Regions from separate parts of the Candidatus Mycobacterium wuenschmannii genome, predicted to be linked through region 1. Evidence: predicted binding sites of a transcription regulator. Region 1 holds the regulator's gene; the other holds the start of a gene.

Region 1 (10,602 bases):
CGCACACTATCTCTGGACATGGACCGACGAGCCCGCCGGGTCGTTGCGCTCGCGAATGTTCGCGCCCAATCTCGGTGTGCCAGAAGACGAGGCGACGGGGTCGGCGGCCGTGCGCATCACCGACTATCTCAGCCGCGACCTGCACATCACGCAAGGTGCGGGATCGGTGATCGAGACGACGTGGAGCCCACACGGCTGGGTCCGGGTCGGCGGCTTCGTCGCCGAGGACGGCGTGCGTCGAATCTCTTAACCCTTGCGATGCAACGTCGCCGACAGGTGATGCTGCAGCGGCTGCCCGACCGCGGCCATCTCCAGGGAGTAGGAGAGCTCGTCGCCGTGGACCCGGAATCGGCGACCGAGTGACGTCACCTCTTTGGCGGACGGCGTCATGGCGACCTGAGTCGTCGACATCTCGAGCTCGATGGTGTCGCCGTCGGCAATGTAGCGGCCGACTTCGATCTCGGTGATGCCACTCGGGTGCGCCAGCACCAGTTCGATCTCGTTGTAGCGCGGCACCCGGAGGTAACCGGCTTCGGCGTGCAACGGCGCCCCGTCGGCCGCGGCCTTGGTCTTTTGGCCGTAGATCAAAAACGGTTTGCCCACATGGGAAAACGTGACTTCTTCGAGGTAGTCGAATGACTCGATGGTCGGGTACTCGCCGGCCCCCCGGCCCTGCCAGGTGCCGAGCAATGGCGCCAGGTGGTGCAGGTTGGGGTGTAGTTCGGGCGGCATCCGGTCAGCCTAGTCCGGCGTGCACGTCGGGCGTACGGACGCGTTCGGGTCGGATTCCGCTGCCGACCAGAATCGGCGGAATGTATTGAAATGGCCCGCGGCCGACGATTTTCGGCACCCGGACCGGGGACAGGTCGCCGGCGAGATTCGGTTCGATGACGTTGTTCTGAATGAACACCTGACCGGCCTGAATGATGCGGGTCGGTAGCTCGCGGCGGCGCTGCACCTTCGCCAAGTCGGCTTCGGTGACCCGGTTTTCGCGCAGCGGGCCGCACAGCGCGTTGGCCGCTGCCACCGCGTCCGCGACCGCGAGGTTGATGCCGATCCCGCCGACCGGCGACATCGCATGCGCGGCATCTCCTATGCACAACAACCCTTTTCGCCACCACTTCTCGAGGCGGTCCACCCGCACGTCGAGCTGGCTGGTGTCGTCCCACGAGTGCAGATCCTTGACGTGCTCGGCCAGTTGCGGCTGCACGGAGACGAGCCGCTGCGTGAACTCTCCGAGCGAACCGTCGCGTGGGTTCTCACCTTTGGGCATGATGTAGGCGATCTGCCAGTAGTCGGTGCGATAGATCATCGCCATCATCAGGCCCTTGCGGACGATCCCCACCAACTCCTGCGGATCGCCCGGACGCCAGCTCAGCCGGAACCACAGCACGTCGATCGGCGAGTTCGACGCTGCGGTCTGCAGTCCCGCCGCTGCGCGCACCGCGGACTTGCGTCCGTCCGCGCCGATCACCAACTGGCAACGCACCTCGAGGTCGGGCGTGCGCACTCCGACGACGCGATCCCCGTCGAAGATCAGGTCGGTAACCTCCGCATTGCGGATCAGCGTGAATTCCGGGTAAGCGCTTGCCTTTTCGGCCAGGAAGTCGAGAAAGTCCCACTGCGGCATCAACGCGATGTAGGGCTGCTTGAAGCCCAGCCGCGCGAGCGCGCTGAAGTTCCCGAAGGTTCGCAGCGTCCCGTCGGTATCGAAGGCGAGACGACGGACCTTGGTGTGCGGGAGGCGAAGAAACTCGTCGATCAGCCCCAGCTGGTCGATGATCCGTAGCGTGCTCGGATGCACGGTGTCGCCGCGGAAATCTCGCAGGAAGTCATTGTGCTTCTCCAGCACCGTCACGTCGATTCCCGCCCGCGCCAACAGAAGCGCGTGCACCATGCCCGCGGGACCACCGCCGGCGACGCATACCTGGGTGTGCACGACACGAGTCATGCTCCGACATTACGACGCCGGTCAACCGGGGGCGGACACCTTTCGGTGGGCCCGCAACGCCTTGATCTCGCGCTCGAAATCCGCGGCGGATTCGAAAGACCGGTACACCGACGCGAATCGTAGGTACGCCACTTCGTCGAGATCGCGCAGTGGGCCGAGGATGGCCAGCCCGACCTCGTTGCTGGGGACCTCCGGCGATCCGCCCGCCCGAACCGCGTCTTCCACCTGCTGTGCCAGCAGGCTCAGCGCGTCGTCGTCGACCTGGCGTCCCTGGCATGCTCGCCGCACGCCGCGCATGACCTTTTCCCGACTGAACGGCTCGGTCGCGCCACTGCGCTTGACGACAGCAAGCACCGCGGTTTCCACGGTGGTGAATCGGCGGCCACACTCGGGGCACGACCGGCGGCGCCGGATCGCCTGTCCCTCATCGGCTTCACGGGAGTCGACGACTCGCGAATCCGGGTGCCGACAGAACGGACAGTGCATGGCCGCTCCTTTGCCGCGCCGATCCGGGGGTGTCCCGGGCCTCCCCGAGCCTACCTGCGCCCAAGGGCGACGGCCTAGCGTCAGGGAGTGTCGCGGCTGGTGAACGGCTCAGCCCACCGGCGCGATAAGCGTCTGCCCCGCCGTCACCGCGGACGAGTCGAGCTCGTTGAGTTCGCGAATGCGGGCGGTGACCTGACTGGTCGGCGCGTCCGGGGCAACCCGGGCAGCCAAGTGCTGCAACGTCTCCCCGGGTTCGACCCGGACGACGGCGAGCTGGTCCGGCATCTGGACCGCGGCCTTCTCGGGACCGCTGTGCAGCATGCCGCCGAAGTGGGCGACGAACCCCAGCCAGACCGTGATGCCGGCGGCGACCAGGGCGAGCGCCACGGTGGTCACCGGGGTGATCGGCCGGGCGCGATGCGATGCGTTCGACATCAGCACGCCGGTACCGCGATAGCGCGGCGGGGCCGCGACGGGCCTGGATGACTGCGGGCCGCGGGATCCGGGGCGGCCGCTGCGGCCGGCCGGACGCACCTGAACCGGCCGAACCCGGGGCTGCGGGCTGCGGGAGATCGTCTCGATGTGCATCATGTGGGGTCCTCCAGTCGGGCTTGCGGGTCGATCACTTGTTCGAAGAGTAATCGATAATGTGTTCGAAAACCGAACATGTGATCGAACTGTTGCACACGCTGAAGACGATAGAACGGCCCACCGACAACTTTTGCAGCCCTGATCAGGCGTTAATCGCGACACGGGTCGAACACATGTTTGATATCTAGGGCAAATGCCGCTACATTCGTCCATATGAGCGATAGCCAGACCCCGGACGCCGACTCCGCACGTGCCCCGCGATCTGCGGATTCAGGGCTGACGCCGCGCCAGCGGACCATCCTGGACGTCATCCGCGCGTCGGTCACCAGCCGCGGCTATCCCCCGAGCATTCGGGAGATCGGCGACGCCGTCGGCCTGACGTCAACGTCCTCAGTTGCACACCAACTGCGCACGCTGGAGAAGAAGGGCTACCTCCGCCGCGACCCGAATCGGCCGCGTGCCGTCGACGTCCGCTCGGCCGACGACGCATCCAAGACTCCGGCGCTCACCGACGTCGCCGGCTCGGATGCGCTGCCGGAGCCGACCTTCGTGCCGGTGCTCGGCCGGATCGCCGCCGGTGGCCCGATCCTGGCCGAGGAGGCCGTCGAGGACGTCTTTCCGCTGCCGCGCGAACTCGTCGGTGAGGGCGCGCTGTTCCTGTTGAAGGTGGTCGGCGAGTCGATGGTCGATGCGGCGATCTGCGACGGCGACTGGGTCGTGGTCCGCCAGCAGAACGTCGCCGACAACGGCGACATCGTCGCGGCCATGATCGACGGTGAAGCGACCGTCAAGACGTTCAAGCGCACCGGTGGCCAGGTCTGGCTGATGCCGCACAATCCCGCGTTCGACCCGATTCCGGGCAACGACGCGGCCGTACTCGGCAAGGTCGTCACGGTCATTCGCAAGATCTGACGTCGCCGGTCAACCGGCCCGGTGGAATCCATTCGCCTTGGCGACTTCTTCACTGGCAAACCAGATCTCTGCCGGTGTGTCGTCGTACAGCTCGCTGTCGGGCATGTAGTACAACCCTGAGCTGGCGTTGGCTTTGACGACGTAGCCGTCCGGCACCTGGTACGGGTCGTCCATCGGCAGGTGAATCGCCAACTGCCCCGGCGCAATTCGCGCGATCGGCACGGCCTCTGTGACGAGCGCGTCGTCGTCTGCCGCCGCCGCATGCCGACCGCCGCGGACATCGTCGGCCACCGGAATTCCGGTCGGGTCGGTGTCGACGTCGTCCGAGTCCTCGTCGAAATGCTCATCGGCGTCGTGGTGCGGGTCGTCGTCGTGCTCGACATCGTCATCGTGCTCGAAGTCGTCGTCGTGACCGAAATCGTCGTCCTGTCCGAATTCGCGGAACTCGGAGAACTTTTCGGTGCTGTCGGCTTCATCGTCGGAGAGCAGTTCGTCGACCAGGCTCCTGTGCTCCGGCGGCGCCCACGCGCTGGACGACTGACTGGGCAGCCGCACGGTTCGCGGACGCGGCGGCCGGTAGTCCTTGGCCAGGCTCGACGACGCCAATTCGCTGTCACCCTCGGGCGACCATTGGGAGACCGACTCGGTGACGGGCTCGTATGCGGCGTCGTCCGAGTGGCCGATGGCGTCGCGCTTGACGGCGCGACGGCGACCAAACGAGCGCATCAGCAACGCCAGCACACCAATCAGCAGCAACGCCCCGACCCCGACCGCCAGCCACACCCAGTGGCCGGACAGCCAACTGCCTCCGGCGTTGGGGGTCGCGGAGTTAGCCGGCGTCTTCTGCCCCGGCACCTGAAGGCCGGACAGCGCCGACGCCAGGTTGGCCGGCTGAGTGGTGAAGGTGTTCTTCGTCTTGTTCCATGCGATCTGGCCGCCGGTGAACTTCTGCGTGATCACGTCCTTGGCGATGGTCTGGTCGGCAATTGGCGCACCGAGCTTGCCGGTCGCGCCCAACAGCTTGTCCCACGCGGTCTTGATCGCCCCGCGCACCACGTACGCGCCGTGATCTCCGCTCCAGAAGATGATCGGCTTGTCGTCGGCGGAGAATGCGCTGACCTTGCTTGCGGGCTTCAGGCCGCCGTCGGCCTCGTTGGAGATGGGGAAACCGAGATCGCTTTTAGCGGGTCCGCCGAGTGCCTCGTACTTGGTCAGGATGTCGGTCTGGACGGCATTCGCACCGGTCGCAGGACTGAAGAAAATTTTGCCGCCGGCGAAGTTCTGGGCCAGCCCGTCCGCGCCGATCGGATATTGGTCGCCTTGCTTGGCTCCCAGCGGACCGGCGGCCCCACCGGCGGCCCGCCACGCCATGTTGATGTCGGCGGTCGGGTCGACCGGCACCTGCAACCCGCTGAGCTGGCCGGCCAGGTCGGGTGGGACGGTGGTGAAGGCCTTGGTCAGCCGGTTCCAGGACACCTTGCCACCGCTGAACGCCTGGGTTGCGAGTTCGCCGTCGTAGGTCTCGTCGCCGATCGGAACACCCAGTGCGCCACCGGAGCTGCCCAGCTTGTCCCACGCCGCGTTGATCGCACCGCGCACGACGAAGGCCCCGTGGTCGGCGGTCCAGTAGATGAGCGGCTTGTCGCTGGCCGAGAAGGTGCTGACCCGGCTGTCCGGGCCCGCCAGGCCGCGAACTTCGCTGGTGATGGGAAAGCCGAGGTCGGAAGCGGCCGGCCCACCGAGCGACTCGTACTTGTCGAGAATCGCGCCCATCATCGATCGGGGTCCGCTGGCCGGCGTGAAAAACATCTTGCCGTGCACGAAGTCCTGGGCGAATCCCTGGCCCGCGACGTAACACTCCCCCTGTTTGGCGCCTAGGTCGGAGGTGTCCCCGCCGGCGTCTTTCCAAGCCGCGGTGATGGCGTTGTCGGCGTCGCCGATCGGTGATGCGCTCGCGGCGGGGGTCAGCAGGGCCGCGCAGGTGAGTGTCACTGCCAGCGCCACCAGGCCACGCGTCGAGCGCGCGAGGATGCCCGATCGTTTTCGCTGCGTTGTCATCCCGCCCTCCCGCGGCCGCCGAACCCGAATTCGGGGCACAGTTTCAACCGCCCCGCGGATCGCCCAGCTCTGCTGCAGGCGACGACCGCATGGGAAGTCATACAGAGACCCTACGGAATGGTCATCGTGTCGATGCCGAATTGCGGTCCGTTGGGCCGGTTTGTGTCGTTCGGCCTTCAGATTACGGTCCGTAGCTGTAGAAACGCACATCGCGGCACAAATAGCCGCCCGATCTGCGCTGACCGAGTTCGCACGCGCGCCTGAACTGGGCAGGGACCACCGGCGACGATTTGCCGGATTGGCCTAGTCCGCAGCCACTTTTCGACGGAGCCGCGTTGCGCGCAGGACGGCACGGAGTGCGCGCAAAGGTGATTCGCGCGCAATCAATTCCCGTGGTCAGACACCGAGGCTGCGACCGATGATTTCCTTCATGATTTCGGTCGTGCCGCCGTAAATGGTCTGCACGCGCGCGTCGAGATACGCACGCGCAACGGGGTATTCGCGCATATAGCCGTATCCCCCGTGCAACTGCAGGCAGCGATCGATCAGGTGCACCTGCTTCTCGGTGGCGTACCACTTGGCCATGGCGGCCTGCTCGACCGTCAGCTTCTCTTCGAGGTGCAGTGCGACGAATTCGTCGACCATGATGCGCACGACGGTTGCCTCGGTGGCCAGTTCGGCGAGTAAGAATCGGGAATTCTGAAAACTGCCGACCGGCTTGCCAAAGGCCTTGCGCTCCTTGGTGTACTCCACCGTCTGCTTGAGCACCTGCTCCATCGCGGCCGCGGCCATGATGGCGATCGAGATCCGTTCCTGCGGCAAGTTCTGCATCAGGTAGATGAAGCCCATGCCCTCTTCACCGAGCAGGTTCTCGGCGGGCACCTCGACGTCGGTGAACGACAATTCTGCGGTGTCCTGGGCATCCAGGCCGATCTTGTCCAGGTGCCGGCCTCGCTCGAAGCCCTTCATGCCACGTTCGACTGCCAGCAGCGAAAAGCCTTGCGCGCCTTTGTCCGGGTCGGTCTGCGCCACGACAATCACCAGGTCGGCGTTGATGCCGTTGGTGATGAACGTCTTGGAGCCGTTCAGCACGTAGTGATCGCCGTGTTTGACGGCGCGGGTCTTGATGCCCTGCAGGTCGCTGCCGGTGCCGGGCTCGGTCATCGCAATCGCGGTGATGAGTTCGCCGGTACAGAACTTCGGCAGCCAGCGCTGCTTCTGCTCTTCGGTGGTCAGGCTCATCAGGTAGGGCGCGACGATGTCGTTGTGCAGACCCCAGCCGATGCCGCTGTAGCGGCCGTAGGTGGTCTCCTCGGTGATGATGGTGTTGTAGCGGAAGTCGGAGTTGCCACCGCCGCCGTACTCCTCGGGGATCGACATTCCAAGAAAGCCCTGCTTACCGGCTTCCAGCCACACGCCGCGGTCGACGATCTTCGCCTTCTCCCACTCATCGTGGTACGGGGCGACGTGGCGTTCCAGGAACGAGCGGTACGACTCGCGGAACAGATCGTGCTCGGGCTCGAACAGTGTGCGCTGGTATTTGATGGCGCTACCCATGAGATGCCTCCGGCGGGGTTGGGAACTCTGCGCCCAAGATATACCAACCGGATGGTTGGTAGGTCGGGGCGCCGTCCCGGGCCTACAGTCGTCGGGATGGACGAGACGATCCTGGTGCAGGAACTCGGGCAACTGCTCGAGTTCTCCTACACCGACATGCTGTGTTACGCCGGTCCGTTCTCCCGGGCCGGCGTCGCCAGCGCGCTCAAGGTCCTGCAGCGGGCTTTCGCCGCGCTGTCCCCCAACCACCCGCCGCAACGTCGATCGATCGTCGTCCGCGCGGCGTTCGACGAACCGGGCATCCGCGACGGCATCGAGGCAGTGACGCGAGCTGTGACCGACGGCCGCTACTCGATCGATTCCGGCCTGGTCCGTCCCGGCCGCGGCCGCATGCTGCAGGGCTTCGTCTTCCAGGCCACCGTCAACGGCCGGACCGCGACCCTGATGATGCGACCCGGCTTCATCACCGAGGAGTTCTTCGCGCTGGCCGGCAAGGCCGAGCGCGACCAGGCCGAAGAGGCACACTTCGACAACCTGAACGTGGAGATGGCGCGCCACATCTTGGCGGCCTCCGCGGAAGACGTCTATGAGCTTCAGCTGTAAACGCCCGACGCGCCGCTCTCCTCTCGCCGCCCGATAGGGAATGCCTCCCGGACGACTCCGAGTCTGAGAAAAAGGTTAGAACCCAACCGGCATCCTCAGCCGCCGCTGCCAGCGTTCCAGGCCACTTGCCGTCGCGCCAAAAATCCTTCTAGCAGCACTGTTTAGCTCACAAAAAATTCCTAAAGTTTGTCGGCCAAGTTCATACCTATTACAAATATGAGCTGTACCTTACAGAAACCTGAGATTCATCAGGTGTCCGAGGGGAGGACGGAGCGATGGCCAGCCGGCGGCACTACAGATGTGGTGGATGCGTCGCGGCCTCGGATGGCTCGAGTGGCACTTGCGCCGCCAGCCCACCATCAATCACGGGGAAGGTACGACCATGCACGCAGTAACGAAACGGGCGATCATCGGCACCGCCGCGATCGCCGCGGCAGGACTCTTCGGGTCACTGCCGTACAGCGGCTCGCCGGTGGCCGAGCAGGACGCGCCGTCGGTGCAGCACCACGACGTCGCGCTGGTGGACGCCGTCAGCGACGCCGAAATCGCCTACATCAACGCCATCGCCGTCGATGTGGTGCACCCGAATGGCTTCGAGGACTCGGTGTGGACCGCCTTCGAGCCGCACGGCAACGAGTTCTTCGACTCGACCGGAGCCGGCGGCATCTTCCCCGTCGAAGGGACCATCGGCGGTGTTCCCGTCGAGGTGGGCGGCTACCTGAACGTCTTCGACGGCGGAGCGACCCAGCTGTACGACGGCTACCTGGCCAGCACCACGGCCCTCCTGGACGAGATCAACGGCCTGTTCGGCGCGCAGGCTGCGGACCAGCCGTTGCTGCTGGCCGCTCTCCAGGCCGACTACATCGGGGACCTCCCGAGCACCCTCGCCGTGGGACCCAACTTCGACGCGGTGCTGTCAGCGCTCGGCGGAACCGACGACCAGGCGGCATTGGCCGACTTCGGGAACTACTTCGAGTACTTCCTGACCAACTTGCCCAGTTTCTCGACGGACGGGTATCTCTCGACGACCGACATCACCGCGCTGTTCACCGATCTCGACAAGGTCGGCATGCAGCTGTTCACCGACTTCAGCGCCTTGGTGACGGGGCTGTTCGGCTCGCTGTAGCACTGCCGGGGGGAATAGACAGAGAGGCGCCGGAGTGGGGGCTCCGGCGCTTTTCTGTCTCCGTGGCCGCTGACCCGTGACACCGAACTTACGAACCTCGTCTACACCACTTTCCCGGGTTTTGATACTGAGAAACTGCTTTCAACGCGCTTCAACCGCGTTCGAAGTCTCGAAAACGTTCAAATAAGCTTCTTAACTGGGCTTTTAGCTGCTCAAAAAAGATTCAAGGTATCCGGCGATATCGCTGTACTCGTACAAAGCTTAAGTTGTAGCTTAATTTCACCTGAGAAACCTCAGGTGTCTTTAGGGGGAGGACGGGGGCATGGCCAGTCGGGGGGCAGCTGCAAGCAGCGCAGCAGTCGCGTGGTGGTCAGAACGTCTCGCTCGGCATCAGCGCCGGCAGCCCTCCTTTATCAACGGGGAAGGTAAGACCATGCACGTTGCAACAAAACGGTCGCTCATCGCGGCCGCAGCAATCACGGCGGCGGGACTGTTCGGGTCGCTGCCGTACGAAGGCGCATCGGTGGCGCAGCAGGGCGTGCCGACGGTGCACCACGACGTCGCGCTGGTGGACGTGTCGCAGTCAGCTGCGGACGCCGCGGCGGCCGTCGACTACACCCCGCTGCTCAACGCGGAGGAAGCGGTCAACACCACGCTGTACAACCTTTCGGTGGGCGACAACGGCCTGTACGAGACGCTTTACAACTCGCTGGGCGCCGATCTGTCGGAAAGCCTGCTGCAGACCGACGGTAACGGCGGCATCTACGAGGCGTTCGGCGGTGAATACCTCAACATCTTCAACGGGGCGGCAACCGCGGGCTACAACGGCTTCATCTCCAACACCCTGGCGTTCAACGCCGAGCTGAACAACATCCTGGGTGTGCCGATGGACGACTCGCAGGCGGCACTACTGGTCCAGTTCAACGACCTGTTCGTCGGCGCCGTGCCGGCCACCCTCGGCGACCCCGAACTGGGAGACAGCTTCATCCCGGATCTGGTGGCGATCGCGAACAGCCAGTACACCCTCGCGTCTAACGACCTGATCGAGTACACGCAGAACCTGTTCACGAACTACACCGACATCCTGGACAGCTTGACCAGCGTCAACCTGGGCGACCTGCTCACGGACCTGACCTCCGGTCTGACAACGCTGACCGAGGGCCTGACCGACAACATCAACGATCTGATCAACGCGATCATCACGTTGTTCTGATCCAGGGAGGAAATCAGAAGGCGCCGGGGCGGGGGGCTCCGGCGCTTTCTGCTGTTCGGGGTCGTCTCAGGTGACAAAGAACGGGCGCAGGCTGGCGGCCAGCGC
Region 2 (10,602 bases), 680 kb from region 1:
CCGGATGACAGCACCACCGAGCGCTGGATCGCCGACTGCAGCCGGTTCAGTGTGGCCGGGCTGGACAGCGTCTTGCCGGAGATCACCTGGTGGGCCAGCGACGACATCACGACCTGCTGACGTACGACGCGATCCAGGTCGCCGCGGGGGAGTTCGTGCCGCTGCCGGACGAAGCTCAGCGCCTGCGGGCCGGTGAGCTTCTGCGGCCCGGCCGGGAAATCCGCACCCGACATGGGTTCGAAGACAGGCTCTTTGAGGCAGACGTTGACGCCGCCGAGAGCGTCGGTGATCAGCGAGAAGCCAAGCAGGCCGATCTCGGCGTAATGGTCGACGGTGACGCCGGTCAGGTCGGCGACGGTCTTGATCAGCGCCTCACGGCCGGCCTCGGTGCCCTCACGCTCGGCCTCGTCGGGCGCGGCGCCCGATTCGACCAGGCTGACCCGCTTCTCCTCCTTGGTCTGGCCGTAGACGCCGTTGATCTTGGTCTTGCCCAGCCCGGGCGCCGAGACATAGGTGTCGCGCGGGATGGAGATCGCGGTCGCCGACTTCCCGTTGTCGGGGATGCGGACCAAGATGATCGTGTCGGTGTTGCTGGCCACCTCGTCGCCGGCCTTCAGCGACGCGAGTTCCTGCTGACTGAGCGGGTTACCGTGCGCGTCGGTGCGGCTGTCCATGCCGACCAGCAGGATGTCGAGCGCGCCGTCGTCGCCGCCGTGACCCAGCGAAGGCGCGAACACGTGGTAGATCCCGTCCTCGAAGGAGCGGACCTGGCTCCACGCCAGCCCCGTCACAAGGACGACCAGCACGGCCGTCACGGACGCAATCACACGAGTCACCCGTTGCTCAGGCATCACAACAGATTACTTGCGTAACAGCGGTAACTCGGGTAGCCAACTCCCGGCGTGCCAGACTCGTAGTCAATGTCAAAGCGAATTGTGATCGTCGGCGGCGGGGGACAGGTAGGAAGCTTCCTGGCGGCCGAGGCCGACAGGCAGGGCCGCGACGTGCTGGCGCTGACGTCGTCGCAGTGGGACATCGCCGATCCCCGGCGCGCGACCGAGATCGTGCAGGCCGGCGACGTGGTGATCAACTGCGCGGCCTACACCGCCGTCGACGACGCCGAGCAGGACCGCGACCGGGCGCACGCGATCAACGCCGCCGGGCCGGGTCACCTCGCGCGGGCCTGCGCCGGGGTCGGCGCGCAGCTCGTGCACATCTCCACCGACTATGTCTTCGACGGCTCGGGGTCGCGCCCCTACGAGCCGACCGACCCGACCGGGCCGCTGAGCGTCTACGGGCAGACCAAGCTGGCCGGCGAACAGGCGGTGCTCGAGGCGTTGCCGGGGGCCGTCGTGGTCCGCACCGCCTGGGTCTACACCGGCGGTGACGGCAAGGACTTCGTCGCGGCCATGCGCCGACTGGCCGCCGGGGACGGCATCGTCGACATGGTGGACGACCAGACCGGCTCGCCCACCTACACCGGTGACCTCGTCGGCGCGCTGCTCGAGGCGGCCGACGGTCGCGTACACGCCCCGAACGGCGTCGTGCACGCCGCCAATGCCGGCCAGGTCACCCGCTGCGGGCAGGCCCGCGCGGTGTTCGAGATCCTCGGCGCCGACCCGGAACGGATCCGGCCGGTCAGCAGCGACCACAATCCGCGGCCGGCCCCGCGGCCGACGTATTCGGCGCTGGGCGCGCGGCAGTCGGCGGAGGCCGGGCTGTCGCCGCTGCGGTCGTGGCGCGATGCTCTGGTCGAGGCGCTGGCCACCTGACCGTTACCCTCAACGCGTGAGTGACGTCCTGCCGGTGGTGACCGTGACCTATTCGCCGGGCGTCCACCTGGACCGTTTCCTGGCGTCGCTGTCGCACGCGACCGAGCGGCCGGTCAGCGTCCTGATGGCCGACAACGGGTCCACCGACGGCACGCCGCAGGCGGCGGTCGAGCGTTACCCGGGCGTGCGGTTGTACTCCACCGGCTCCAACCTCGGCTATGGCAGCGCCGTGAACCGCGCGGTCGCCCTGCTCGACGAGCAAGGGGATGCCGCCGACGAATGGATCATCGTCGCCAACCCGGACGTGCAGTGGGGCCCCGGCAGCATCGACGCGTTGCTGGACGCCGCCACCCGCTGGCCGCGTGCGGGCACCATCGGTCCGTTGATCCACGACCCTGACGGGTCGGTGTACCCGTCGGCGCGCCAGCTGCCCAGCCTGATCCGCGGTGGCATGCACGCGGTGCTCGGCCAGTTGTGGAAGAAAAACCCCTGGTCGGTGGCCTACCGGCAGGAACGTCTGGAGCCCAGCGAGCGACCGGTCGGCTGGTTGTCCGGCTCATGCCTGTTGGTGCGTCGAGCCGCTTTCGAGCAGATCGGCGGCTTCGACGAGCGCTACTTCATGTACATGGAGGACGTCGACCTCGGCGACCGGATGGGCCGGGCCGGCTGGCTCAACGTCTACGCGCCGATGGCCGAGGTGCTGCACCACAAGGGCCACGCCACCGCACGGGAGTCGTCGCGCAATCTGGCCGCTCATCACAAAAGCACCTACACCTACCTCGCCGACCGGCATTCTGGACCGTGGCGCGCGCCGCTGCGCTGGGGCTTCCGGGCCGGCCTGGCGGTGCGGTCGCGCTTGATGATGCGAAACGCTGAAGAAGAGCGGCGCCGATGAGTGCGCCGACGACGATGCAGAGCGCAGCGATGAGGAGGAGCGGCGCCGATGGTTAAGCAAGTGGACGCGGTTGTTCTGGTCGGCGGCAAGGGAACCCGGCTGCGACCGTTGACGCTGTCGGCGCCCAAGCCGATGCTGCCGACGGCCGGGCTGCCGTTCCTGACGCATCTGCTGTCGCGGATAGCCGCGGCGGGCATCGAGCACGTGATCCTCGGAACGTCCTACAAGCCAACGGTTTTCGAGGCAGAGTTCGGCGACGGGTCGAAACTCGGTCTGCAGATCGACTACGTCACCGAGCAGAACCCGCTGGGCACCGGTGGTGGAATCGCTAACGTCGCAGAGCATCTGCGCCACGACACCGCGATGGTGTTCAACGGCGACGTGCTCTCCGGGGCCGACCTAGGCCAGTTGCTGGACTATCACAACGAGCAGCAGGCCGACCTGACCCTGCATCTGGTCCGCGTCGGCGACCCGCGGGCCTTCGGCTGCGTGCCGACCGAAGACGGCCGTGTCACAGCGTTTCTGGAGAAGACCGCGGACCCGCCGACCGATCAGATCAACGCCGGCTGCTACGTCTTCTCCCGCGAGATGATCGACCGGATCCCGCGGGGTCGCGAGGTCTCCGTCGAGCGTGAGGTGTTTCCCGCGCTGCTGGCCGACGGCATCAAGATGTGCGGCTACGTCGACACCAGCTATTGGCGCGACATGGGCACCCCCGAGGATTTCGTCCGTGGATCGGCCGACCTGGTTCGCGGCATCGCGCCGTCGCCGGCGCTGGGCGGCCAACGCGGCGAGTCGCTGGTGCACGACGGTGCCGCGGTGTCGCCGGGCGCGCTGCTGATCGGCGGCACGGTCGTCGGACGCGGCGCCGAAATCGGTCCTGGCGCAAGGCTGGACGGCGCGGTCGTCTTCGACGGCGTGCGCATCGAGGCCGGCAGCGTGATCGAACGCTCGATCATCGGGTTCGGTGCGCGCATCGGCCCGCGGGCGTTGGTCCGCGACGGCGTGATCGGCGACGGCGCCGACATCGGCGCGCGGTGCGAGTTGTTGCGCGGCGCGCGGGTGTGGCCCGGTGTCAGCATTCCCGACGGCGGAATCCGCTACTCCAGCGACGTCTGAGCGCGGGACACCGCCTGCGACACAAGGTATCTCAGGCCGTCGTCGGTGCCGTCGGGCAACGCGTCGATCGGCCACCACCGCAGGTCCACCGACTCGTCGCTGACCACGATCTGCGCCCCGGCCGGCGCGCGAGCCACGAACTGCAGGTCGAGATGCCGCGTCGGCACACCTAGCGAACAGGTGAGCGCGTGCACGTTGATCGCGACAAGGTCGGGGGAGAGCAGCAGGTCGTCGACGCCGGACTCCTCGATGGCCTCGCGCAGCGCCGCGCCGAAGATGTCGATATCGGAATCCTCGCAGTGCCCGCCCAATTGGACCCATCGGCCGAGCCGCGGATGCAGCGTCAGCAGCACGCGGCCGCCGGTCTCGTCGAGCACCAACGTCGACGCGGTGATGTGCCCGGGCACGCACGCGCGCAGGCAGGCGTCCTCGCGGGCGTCGAGGAATGCCAGCACCGCATTGCGCAGCGAATCCTGCGAGTGGTCCGGCGGATGCCAGTCGGCCAGCAGCGCGATCGCCGAGCCGCGTAGGCTCACTTGCGCACCAGCAGGTCGGTGACGGGCACCGGATCACGCGGGCCGGACGGCTCGACGGCATAGCCGATGGCTATGGCGCCCAATGGTTCCCAGTCGGCGGGTAGCTCCAGTTCGTCGCGCACCAAGTCGGCGGCGAAGATCGTCGACCCGATCCAGCAGCTGCCCACCTCGCGCACGGCGAGCGCCACCAACAACGCTTGCACCGCGGCACCGACCGCGACGGTGAACATCGTGTGCTCGGCGTCGGTCCGCGCGGCGTCGGGATAGCTGTGCGCGCCGTCGGGCACCAGGAACGGGATCACGACATCGGGTGCGTCGTAGAGAATCTGGCCGCGGGCCACCCGCCGCTGCACCGCGTCCGCGGGCTTACCGTCGGCGGTCAGGTCGGCCACCCACTTGTCCCGCATCCGCTCGAGGAGTCGGTCGCGGGTCGCGCGGTTCTGCAGCCAGACGAAGCGCACCGGGCGGGTGTGATGCGGGGCCGGCGCGGTCAGCGCCTCCGCGACCGATTCCTCGATCAGCTGCGGCGGCACCGGTTCGGTGGCGAATTGGCGCACCGAGCGGCGCAGCAGTAGGGCCTCGCGGCGGCCTTGCTCCAGGGCCTCGGCGGTGCCCAGCCAGAACAGGTCGTCGGTTCCGGACCGTACGAGATGACGCGCGGTGGCGTCGGTCTCGGTTACCACGCCGGACGGTAATCCGCGGACCACCGCGACCGGGATCGCGGTCAGTTTGCCCTTGACCAGATCGGCCGCCGCCGCGATCTCGTCGGCGACGGCGACCTCGGTGACCAGCAATTCGTTGCCGTGTCCGTCGACGGCGCCGAGGTAACCGTGCAACACCGAGACGCCGGCCGCGCCGATCGCCGCGTCGGTCTGGCCGTTGCGCCACGCGCGGCCCATGGTGTCGGTGACGACGACGCCGACAGTAACGCCGAGGTGTTCGCGCAGCGCGGCGCGCAGCGCAGCGGCGCTACCGTCGGGATCGACTGGCAGCAAGGCCAATTCGTCGGTGCCGATGTTGGAGCCGTCCACGCCCGACGCCGCCTGCACCACGCCCAGGCCGTTCTCGGTGATCAGCGTGCGGCCTTTGCGAGCGAGCACCCGCACGGACTCCGCATCGACCAGCTTGCGGCGCAACGTGTCTCGCTCGTCGGGATCCTCCGGCGCGGAGACCAGCCGGCCCTCACACTTGGACAGCACCTTGCTGGTGACGACGAGGACGTCACCATCCCGCAGCCAGGGTGCGGCCGTCGCGAGCGCCGCGCCGAGATCGTCGCCGGGCCGGAATTCGGGCAGACCGGCCACCGGCAGGATCTCGATCGCCGACGCGGTGCCGTGCTCAGTCACGCCGCTCCTCCTCAGCGGCGCCGCTCATGCGGCGTACGGGCGGGTCGCCGGCGGGCTCGGGAGAAGCGGTCATACCGCCACGCCCGCGAGATCGAGACCGGCACTGACCATCTCGGCCGTCGCCTTCGGGTCGGTCATCAGCAGCGGCACCGACCGCACTCCGATGCCGTCGATCTCGGCACGATCGCCCTCGTGAATCATCCAGTAATCGAGGATCCCGGTTCCGGCGCGCGCCCCGTGATAGCGCGCGACCGCCTCGGCGGTCGACTCCACGCCGATGACCTTGAGGCACTCATCGGCCATGCCACGCAACGGCTTTCCGTCGATGATCGGCGAGTAGCCGATGATCGGGGCGCCGGTGGACCGCAGCGCCGCCCGGATGCCCGGCACCGCCAGGATCGCCCCGACGCTCACCACCGGGTTCGAGGGCGCGATGAGCACCACGTCGGCGTCGGCAATGGCGTCGGTGGCTTCGGTTGTGGTGTGCGCCTTTTCGGCCCCGATGTAGGCGAAGCTGTGGGTCGGCAGCTGGGCGCGGTAGCGCACCCACCACTCCTGGAAGTGGATCGCGCGCTGGTTGCCGCTCTCGGGATCGGTAACTACGACGTGTGTTTCGCAGCGATCGTCGCTGACGGGCAACAGCCGAGCGCCGGGCTGCCAGCGGTCGCACAACGCGGCGGTCACCTCGGACAGCGGGTAGCCGGCCCGCAGCATCTGGCTGCGCACCAGGTGGGTGGCCAGGTCGCGATCGCCGAGTTGAAACCAGTCCGGCTGGACGCCGTAAGCCACGAGTTCCTCTTTGGCGTGCCAGGTTTCGCCGCGATGCCCCCAGCCGCGCTCCGGGTCGACGCCGCCACCGAGGGTGTACATGCAGGTGTCCAGATCAGGGCAGATGCGCACGCCGTGCATCCAGGCGTCGTCGCCGATGTTGACGATCGCGGTCAGTTCGTGGTCACCCGCAGGGCCCGAGGCGAATTGGCCCAGTCCGAACAACTGCTGCACCCCGAGCAGGAAGCGCGCACCGCCGACGCCGCCGACCAGAACCGTCACCTTCACACCGCACGACAGTACGCGCGACGACGGCGCAGACGCGCAGGTGAGTCGGGTGCACGACGCGCCGGGATGATGCCGGAATGCCTTGTGTGACAGGTGTGACCGACACACCACTCGCCCGGAGGCCTCAGTGCCGCAAAAAATTGGTCACGGGATGATATGGAAATCTCGCGAATCGCTTGCGAATCCGTTCTTACCCGTGTGTAATCACAGCAGTGTCATTTCGGTTGGCCGGCCGGATTCGGTATCGCAGACCGAGATTCGATCAAATGTTCGAATCGAGATGGCCGATATCAGAACAGTGTTGACATTCGCGATCTACGAAACCAGGTGAGGAGGCGGAGCATGTCCTATGAACACCTTCGGGGGCTAATGGGAGGAACACCGCACACCGCTCCCGGTCTGCCGTTGACAGGGGTATCGCAAAGGCCCCATTTGAGTTTGGTTCCCGACGCCATCGAAGACGAGTTCGTGGCGATCGAGGAGGCAACAGATCAGTGGCAAGACCGTGCGTTGTGTGCTCAAACGGATCCAGAGGCGTTTTTCCCCGAGAAGGGCGGCTCCACCCGCGAGGCCAAGAAGATCTGCCTTGGCTGCGAGGTTCGGAGCGAATGCCTGGAGTACGCGCTGGGGCATGACGAACGCTTCGGCATTTGGGGTGGGCTATCCGAGCGCGAGCGTCGTCGCCTCAAGCGCGGAATCGTCTGACTTTAACGGGGTTATCGAATAGCGGGTGACCCGCTGAGCGTGCAGCAGCCGCGCTCGCGGTCGCTCGCTATTCGTCTTCCATGTTCGGGTCGATGACCGACGGCTCGACGTCCAGATAGGTCGCCACCTGGGCCACCAGGATTTCATGCAGCAAATCGGCCAGCTCGACGGTGTCTTTTGCCCGTCGCTCGATTGGCTTGCGAAACAACACGACTCGCGCCCGGGTGGCGCTGCCGCGCACGTCCACGCCCGCGGCGATCAGCCGGGCCAGCGCGATCGGCCCGTCGGCGACCACCTCCGGCGGCCACTGCACGTTGTGCGGATCCTTCGCCGAAATGCGCGGGATCTCGTCGACGGCGACGTCGAGTCCGGACAGCCGATCCTGCCAGCGTCGCTCGATCGGTTCGTAGGCCTCCAGCACCGCCATGTCGAAGCGCTCGGCCCGGCTGCGCCAGCCCGGAACCGTCGGCGGCAGCAGTGGGCCGCGCATGTCCCGGCCGCGGCGCGAGACCCGGGTGCCCCTCGAGCGGCGGCCGCGCGGGGAGCTGCGCGAATCGCTCACCCGGCGATGGTAACGGTTGGGCATCCTGCCTTCGATGTATGCGCGTGTCCGCCGCCGGATGATCGTTTTCGCACGATAACCTCTCGATCGTGAACGTTCCGCGTCGCTGCTGCAGGCCAGGGTGTCCGCATTATGCGGTCGCGACGCTGACCTTCGTGTACTCGGATTCCACCGCCGTGGTTGGCCCGCTGGCAGTCGCGAGTGAGCCACACTCCTGGGACCTCTGCGTGAGCCACGCCGGGCGGATCACCGCCCCCCGCGGCTGGGAGCTGGTTCGGCACGCCGGCCCGCTGGCCACCAACCCCGACGAGGACGACCTGATCGCGTTGGCCGAGGCGGTCCGGGAGGGCCGCGACATCGCAGCCGCCGGCGGTGGCACCCTCAACGGCTTCCACGAGTCCGCCGGTCAGCTGACCGCCGCTCCGGCCGAGGTGCCGGCCGCGGGGGTGCTGACCTCGACCGCAGCCCGCCCGGCCACCAACGGCCGTCGCCGCGGCCACCTCCGCGTGCTGCCCGACCCCGCGGAGTAGCGGCCGCGCATCGGGGCGTCCAACTGGGTGCGTCACCCCGGCTAAACTTGGCGGCGTCCTATCAGTCGTCGTCAGGAGCCTTCTCGATGTCTCGGCCCGCTGCGGCTGTCCACCGTGTGATCAAGGCATATGACGTACGAGGTCTGGTCGGCTCAGAGATCGATGGGCCGTTCGTCCGCGACGTCGGCGCGGCCTTCGCCCGGCTGATGCACAGCGAAGGCGCCCGCCAGGTCGTCATCGGCTACGACATGCGGGACAGCTCGCCGTCGCTGTCGGCGGCCTTCGGCGAGGGAGTCACCGGCCAGGGTCTGGACGTGGTCCGCATCGGACTGGCATCGACCGACCAGCTGTACTTCGCTTCCGGCCTGCTCGACTGCCCGGGCGCGATGTTCACCGCGAGTCACAACCCCGCCGCCTACAACGGCATCAAGCTGTGCCGGGCCGGCGCCAAACCCGTCGGCGCCGACACCGGATTGACCACCATCAGCGACGAGGTGATCGCCGGCGTCCCGGCGCCCAGTGGTACGTCCGGATCCGTCGCCGACCGGGACGTGCTGACCGAGTACGGCGCGTTCCTACGCTCGCTGGTCAACACCGACGGGCTGCGGCCGCTGCGGGTGGCAGTCGATGCGGGCAACGGAATGGCCGGCCACACCGCGCCCGCGGTGCTCGGCGCGATCGACTCGCTGGAACTGCTGCCGCTCTACTTCGAGCTCGACGGCACGTTCCCCAACCACGAGGCCAACCCCCTCGACCCGGCCAACCTGACCGACCTGCAGGCCTTCGTGCGGGAGACCAAGGCCGACATCGGGCTGGCCTTCGACGGCGACGCCGACCGCTGCTTCGTCATCGACGAGCGCGGCCTGCCCGTCTCGCCCTCGACGGTGACCGCGCTGGTCGCCGCCCGCGAACTCAGCCGTGAGATCGGCGCGACGGTGATCCACAACCTGATCACGTCGAAGGCCGTGCCCGAGCTGGTCATCGAGCGCGGCGGCACGCCGGTCCGCTCGCGGGTCGGGCACTCCTACATCAAGGCGCTGATGGCCGAGACCGGCGCGATCTTCGGCGGCGAGCATTCGGCGCACTATTACTTCCGCGACTTCTGGGGTGCCGACTCCGGCATGCTCGCCGCGCTCTACGTGCTGGCCGCGCTCGGCAATCAGGAACGACCGCTCTCCGACCTGACCGCCGACTACCAGCGTTACGAGTCGTCCGGCGAGATCAACTTCACCGTCCACGATTCCGCGTCCTGCGTCGAGGCCGTGCTCAAGGCGTTCGGTACCCGGATCCAGTCGATCGACCACCTCGACGGCGTGACCGTCGACCTCGGCGAGGGCAGCTGGTTCAACCTGCGCACCTCCAACACCGAGCCGCTGTTGCGGCTCAACGTCGAGGGTCGATGCGTCGAGGACGTCGACGCCGTCGTCGAGCAGGTAGGCGTCGAGATCAAGCGGCAGGTCGGCCAGCCGGAGGCCGTCACGTGAATGCGGTCCAGGCCGTGATCGACCTCGACGACACCGAAGGCCTGCTGGGCGCCGACCGCGACGGACTGCTGCGGGCGGCGTCGATGGCCGGCGCGCACGTGCGGGCGGTCGCCGCCGCCGTGGACGAGGGCGCGCTGGATGTACTGAGCGCCGACGACCGGCCACGCACGGTGATCTGGGTGGCCGGTCGCGGCGCCGCCGAGACCGCTGGATCCATGCTGGCCGCCACTGCGGGGGGGTCGGCGCCCGCGCCGATCGTCACCGCCTCGGAGGCTCCGCCGTGGATCGGGCCGCTGGACGTGCTGATCGTGGCCGGCGACGACCCCGGCGATCCCGCGCTGGTCGGCGCCGCCGCCAGCGGGGTACGGCGCGGCGCGCGAGTGGTCGTTGCGGCGCCGTTCGAGGGTCCGCTGCGGGACAGCACCGCCGGCCGAGTCGCGGTGTTGGAGCCGCGGCTGCCGATCGTCGGCGACTTCGGACTGTGCCGCTACCTCGCCGCCGGGCTCGCGGTATTGGGCGGCGTCGACGCACGGTTGCGGGTGGACCTGGCGGCGCTGGCCGACGAACTGGACGCAGAAGCGCTGCGCAACAGCGCGA

The links. Region 1 encodes LexA, which represses DNA repair genes until DNA is damaged. Its sites were predicted from a motif close to CGAACANNTGTTCG; they were not measured.
Region 2: a site for LexA is predicted at 6,984-6,997, ahead of cofD (2-phospho-L-lactate transferase). Genes of this name have one in related genera too.

The regions. Positions count from the first base shown of each region.
Region 1 covers NZ_CP126981.1:513,441-524,042, reverse strand. Annotated here, with positions in the region: gene PT015_RS02655 (PhzF family phenazine biosynthesis protein) at 1-250, shown strand, start outside; gene PT015_RS02650 (peroxynitrite isomerase) at 247-732, opposite strand; gene PT015_RS02645 (FAD-dependent oxidoreductase) at 737-1,951, opposite strand; gene nrdR (transcriptional regulator NrdR) at 1,973-2,437, opposite strand; gene PT015_RS02635 (LysM peptidoglycan-binding domain-containing protein) at 2,546-3,028, opposite strand; gene lexA (transcriptional repressor LexA) at 3,242-3,940, shown strand; gene PT015_RS02625 (LGFP repeat-containing protein) at 3,950-5,998, opposite strand; gene PT015_RS02620 (acyl-CoA dehydrogenase family protein) at 6,395-7,555, opposite strand; gene PT015_RS02615 (hypothetical protein) at 7,652-8,158, shown strand; gene PT015_RS02610 (hypothetical protein) at 8,541-9,284, shown strand; gene PT015_RS02605 (hypothetical protein) at 9,718-10,497, shown strand; gene hflX (GTPase HflX) at 10,564-10,602, opposite strand, start outside.
Region 2 covers NZ_CP126981.1:4,932,445-4,943,046, forward strand. Annotated here, with positions in the region: gene PT015_RS23800 (LCP family protein) at 1-851, opposite strand, end outside; gene rfbD (dTDP-4-dehydrorhamnose reductase) at 921-1,772, shown strand; gene PT015_RS23810 (glycosyltransferase family 2 protein) at 1,807-2,667, shown strand; gene PT015_RS23815 (mannose-1-phosphate guanylyltransferase) at 2,716-3,786, shown strand; gene PT015_RS23820 (NUDIX hydrolase) at 3,768-4,322, opposite strand; gene PT015_RS23825 (coenzyme F420-0:L-glutamate ligase) at 4,319-5,668, opposite strand; gene cofD (2-phospho-L-lactate transferase) at 5,738-6,724, opposite strand; gene PT015_RS23835 (WhiB family transcriptional regulator) at 7,094-7,429, shown strand; gene PT015_RS23840 (metallopeptidase family protein) at 7,497-7,919, opposite strand; gene PT015_RS23845 (DUF3499 domain-containing protein) at 8,081-8,521, shown strand; gene PT015_RS23850 (phosphomannomutase/phosphoglucomutase) at 8,608-10,005, shown strand; gene PT015_RS23855 (TobH protein) at 10,002-10,602, shown strand, end outside.